2 regions of the Amycolatopsis sp. cmx-8-4 genome follow, and region 1 is predicted to be linked to the other one. Evidence: riboswitches for the same ligand, from Rfam matches in the RefSeq annotation. Region 1 holds a riboswitch; the other holds the start of a gene.

Region 1 (2,387 bases):
GCACGCGCCGAAGGTGACCGTCTTCGACCACTGGGCGCAGCTCGCCGAGGTCACCGGGCTCGGCGAGGCCGAGCTGCTGCGCGTCGCGGGCGTCCTGCCCGAGTCGCTGGCCACGCCGGTGCACGTCGCGCAGGCCGCGAAGTCGCTGCGGGAAGGCATCGAGCGGGCCGGGGACTTCCTGCGGCAGGCCACCGCGCTCGTCTACTCCTCGCCTGGCACGCAGGTGGCGAACGCGATCGCCGCGTCGCCGATCGACTGGGAGATGCGGATCCGCTCGGCGACCCGCGGCGACGAGATCCGCGTCACCTACCACCACTACGTCGGGATCGTGCCGCCCCGGGACTTCCCGCACTCCGCCGCCGAGGCGCGGCGGATCATCGAGCACGAGATCCTCGGCGGGCTCTGGCAGCCGCTCGGGCTGTACTGGCGGGTCGCCGAGCCGCACGACTGGGACGACCCGCCACGGCTGGTGATCCAGGTGCCCGAGCAGGAGGCGTCCCGGCCGCCTTCGCCGTCGCCGCCGTTCGTGACGGCGCCACCGGTCGTGGTGCTGTCGCCGATCTGGGGCTACGGCGAGCTGCTCGCGTCGCTGGTCGCGGACGGCCTCGGGTTCGGCAACGTCGACTTCCGCTACTTCGGCCTCCCGGACGCGATGGCCGACCGGCTGCGGATCACCGCGCGCGAGCTGGCCGAGCCGGCGCCGCGGCTGGTGCACGCGGTGCCGCCGATCATGCTGCTGCACGGCCTCGAGGTGCCGGACCTGACCGGACGGCTCCCGGTCGTGGTCCGCTACGGCCCGCGGATGCGCGCCCGCGCCGCCCGGATCTACCGCGAGCCGCTGCTCGAGGCGGGGTTCGCCGACCCGGCGGAAGGTGCCCGGGCGATCGAGACGGCCGTCGACGCGGTGGTCGCCCGGCTGCCGGGCGAGTACTTCGAGGTGGTCCTCGACGACACGGACGTCTTCGACGGCGACCGGCCGTCCCTGGACCGGCTGAACGACTCGGTGGCGTGGCTCGCGGAGCAGGTGGTGGAGCACGTCCTGCTGGGCGCGGGCCTGCCGCCGGTCCCGCTGGGCGGCCCGTTGAAGCGGCTGGTGCTGCCGTCGGGCCGGGTCCGCCGCCCGCCGGCGCTGGCCAGCGCGGTCACGAAGCGGGCCGCCGGTCGAGGCGGGCTCGAGAACCGGTGTGGTGTTGGCCGGGTGAAGTAGACGGGGGTCGAACCCGGCAGGTACGGTAGCCGCCATAACTGCAGATCGGGCCGTCGAGCCGAGGCGGGAGAGCCCTCACGAAGTCAGTGGGGCACCGAAGGAGCAAACTCCCCGGAATCTCTCAGGTACCTGCTACCGCTTCGTGCGAGGCCACTCTGGAAAGCAGGCGCACCCGCGCCTCACCCAAGGTGAAAGCCGTGTCTGACACGGTGAAACTCTCAGGTGCCATGACAGAGGGGGAGTTCCCAGCGCACCGTTGTGCCCGGTGCCCGGCCCGAGGAGCTCCCGATCACCTCTACGCAGTTCGACGCCCGCCACATCGGCCCCTCCGAGGCCGAACGCGCCAAGATGCTCGCCGAGTGCGGCTACGGATCCCTCGACGCGCTGCTCGAAGCGGCCGTGCCGAGTGCGATCCGCGTCACTCGCGACCTGGTTCTGCCGCCCGCCGCGTCCGAAGAGGACGCCACCGCGGAGCTGCGCGCGCTCGCCGCGCGTAACCGGCCGATGACGCAGATGATCGGGCTCGGCTACTCCGACACCGTCACCCCCGGCGTGATCCGGCGCAACGTCCTCGAGAACCCCGCCTGGTACACGGCCTACACGCCGTACCAGCCGGAAATCTCCCAGGGCCGCCTCGAAGCGCTGCTCAACTTCCAGACGATGGTCGCCGACCTGACCGGCCTGGCCACCGCGAACGCGTCCCTGCTGGACGAGTCGACCGCCGTCGCCGAGGCCGTCACGCTGATGCGCCGCGCGTCCAAGTCGAAGTCCAACAAGGTCGTCCTCGACGCCGAGTGCCTGCCGCAGACCATCGCCGTCGTGCGGACCCGCGTCGAGGCGCTGGGCATCGAGGTCGAGGTCCGCGACCTGCTGACCGGGCTGCCCGAGGACTTCTTCGGGGTCGTCGTCCAGTACCCCGGCGCGTCCGGTGTGCTGCGCGGCCGCGGTTTCTACCACGCGATCTCCGAGTCGGCGAAGGCCGCGGGCGCGCTGTTCACCGTCGCCGCCGACCTCCTCTCGCTGACGCTCATCACCTCGCCCGGCGAGTTCGGCGCCGACGTCGCCGCCGGGTCGACGCAGCGCTTCGGCGTCCCGCTCGGCTACGGCGGCCCGCACGCCGGGTTCATGGCGGTCCGCGCCGGCCTCGAGCGCTCGCTGCCCGGGCGCCTGGTCGGCGTCT
Region 2 (2,387 bases), on a different contig from region 1:
TGGGTCCTGTCCGGCTGTCATTCGCCGGCCGCCTGGTCGGGCGAGGGGAGGCTTGCGTGGTCGAGGCTGGTTCCGAGAAGCAGCCTGTTCAGGTCGCGGCTGGTGAGCAGGGTGAACTGTTCCCCGACGACTCGCTGCCTGACGAGCTCGTCGGCTACCGGGGTCCGGCCGCGTGCCAGATCGCCGGGATCACCTACCGTCAGCTCGACTACTGGGCTCGCACGAAACTGATCGCGCCCAGCATCCGCACCGCGCACGGCTCCGGCTCCCAGCGGCTGTACTCGTTCAAGGACATCCTGGTCCTGAAGGTGGTCAAGCGGCTGCTGGACACCGGGGTCTCGCTGCAGAACATCCGGGTCGCGGTCGACCACCTGTCCGTCCGCGGGGTCCGTGACCTCGCCAAGGTCACGCTGTTCTCCGACGGCACCACGGTCTACGAATGCACGTCGCCGGAGGAGATCGTCGATCTGCTCCAGGGCGGCCAGGGCGTGTTCGGCATCGCGGTCAGCGGCGCGATGCAGGAAATCAGCGGCACCATCCACGAGTTCCCGGCCGAACGTGCCGACGGCGGCATCGTCGAAGCGCACGAGCCGGACGAGCTGACCCAGCGCCGCAACGCCCGCCGTACCGGGTGATCATCTCCGCGGCAGCCGGAGTAAGGTGATCCACGCAGTCGACGAAACCGCGCGGGAGAGTCCGGACCACAACCTCGAGTCCGGCGCCGAAGGAGCAAGTCCTCCCCGGAACCTCTCAGGCACCCTGGGGTCCGGCTCAGGGCTCGCAGGCTCGCCCGTCGCCTTCCTGGTTTTTGTGGGGTGCAACCCCACACCCCGCCCGGCGGGCTCCGCCCCCGGACCCCCGCCGTGGTCGTCTTCGCCCGTGGCATCCGGTTAAGTGGGCCAAGACGCCGCCGTTCGCAGGAGGCCATCGTGCAGCCGTCACTCGCCTCCCTGGAACAGGGCTTTCCCTTCGCCGACCGGCACATCGGGCCCGGTCCGGCGGAACTCCGCACGATTCTCGACGTCATCGGCGTCGCCTCGCTCGACGAACTCGCCGAGCGGGCCGTGCCCGGGTCGCTGCGCGCGTCCGCCGCGCCCCTCGACCTGCCGGCGCCCGCCACCGAAGCCCAGGCGCTCGCCGAACTGCGGGCGCTGGCCGCGCGGAACCGGCCGATGGCCCAGATGATCGGCCTCGGCTACCACGACACCGTGACCCCGCCGGTGATCCGCCGCAACGTGCTCGAGAACCCGGCCTGGTACACCGCGTACACGCCCTACCAGCCGGAGATCTCGCAAGGCCGGCTCGAAGCGCTTCTCAACTTCCAGACCATGGTCGCCGACCTGACCGGCCTGCCCGTCGCGAACGCGTCCCTGCTCGACGAGGCCACCGCGGCCGCCGAAGCGATGACCCTCGTGCGCCGCGCCGGCAAGTCGGCGTCGAACCGGTTCGTCGTCGACGAGGACACCCTGCCGCAGACCCTGGCCGTGCTCCGCACCCGCGCCGAGCCGCTGGGCATCGAGCTGGTCGTCGAAGACCTGTCCCAGGGGCTGACCGGCCTCGGCCTCGGCGGCGACTACTTCGGCGTCCTGCTGTCGTGCCCGGGCGCGTCCGGCGCGGTCCGCGAGTTCGACTTCACCATCGCCGACGCGAAGAAGCACGGCGCTGCGGTGATCATCGCCGCGGATCCCCTGTCCCTGACGCTGCTGCGGCCGCCCGGCGAACTCGGCGCCGACGTCGCGATCGGCTCGACCCAGCGGTTCGGCGTCCCGATGGGCTTCGGCGGCCCGCACGCGGCGTATCTGGCGGTCCGCCGGGGCTTGGAGCGGCAGCTGCCCGGCCGGCTGGTGGGCGTCTCGAAGGACGCCGACGGCGCGCCCGCGTACCGGCTGGCGCTGCAGACCCGCGAACAGCACATCCGCCGCGAGAAGGCGACGTCGAACATCTGCACCGCGCAGGTCCTGCTGGCGGTGATGGCCTCGATGTACGCGGTCCACCACGGCCCCGACGGCCTGCGGAAGATCGCGCTGCGGGCCCACCGGATGGCGACCGTGCTCGCGGCCGGCCTCTGCGAGGGCGGCGTCGAGGTCGTGCACGGCGAGTTCTTCGACACCATCACCGCGGCGGTACCGGGCCGCGCGGCCGCGGTCGTCGCGGCGGCCCGCGACCTCGGCGTGAACCTGCGGCGGATCGACGACGACCACGTCGGCGTCGCCTGCGACGAGACGACCACCCGCGAACGGCTTTCGCTGGTGTGGAAGGCCTTCGGCGTCTCGGTGTCCGATGTGGACGGCCTGGACGAGGACACGGCGGACGCGCTCCCGGTGCCGCTGCGGCGCACGAGCGGATTCCTCACCCACCCGGTGTTCCACGCCCACCGCTCCGAAACC

What was found. A riboswitch is a leader RNA that binds a small molecule or an ion and turns the genes downstream of it on or off. The one in region 1 is predicted to bind glycine.
Region 2: it holds a riboswitch for glycine, as region 1 does, so the genes downstream of both, gcvP (aminomethyl-transferring glycine dehydrogenase) here and gcvP (aminomethyl-transferring glycine dehydrogenase) in region 1, are expected to answer to the same signal.

What each region holds. Positions count from the first base shown of each region.
Region 1 is NZ_JAEBDZ010000021.1:21,355-23,741, forward strand. It holds gene ACLJQZ_RS34435 (helix-turn-helix domain-containing protein) at 1-1,207, shown strand, start outside; glycine riboswitch at 1,353-1,451, shown strand; gene gcvP (aminomethyl-transferring glycine dehydrogenase) at 1,496-2,387, shown strand, end outside.
Region 2 is NZ_JAEBDZ010000025.1:12,209-14,595, reverse strand. It holds gene ACLJQZ_RS37240 (MerR family transcriptional regulator) at 57-635, shown strand; glycine riboswitch at 678-770, shown strand; gene gcvP (aminomethyl-transferring glycine dehydrogenase) at 930-2,387, shown strand, end outside.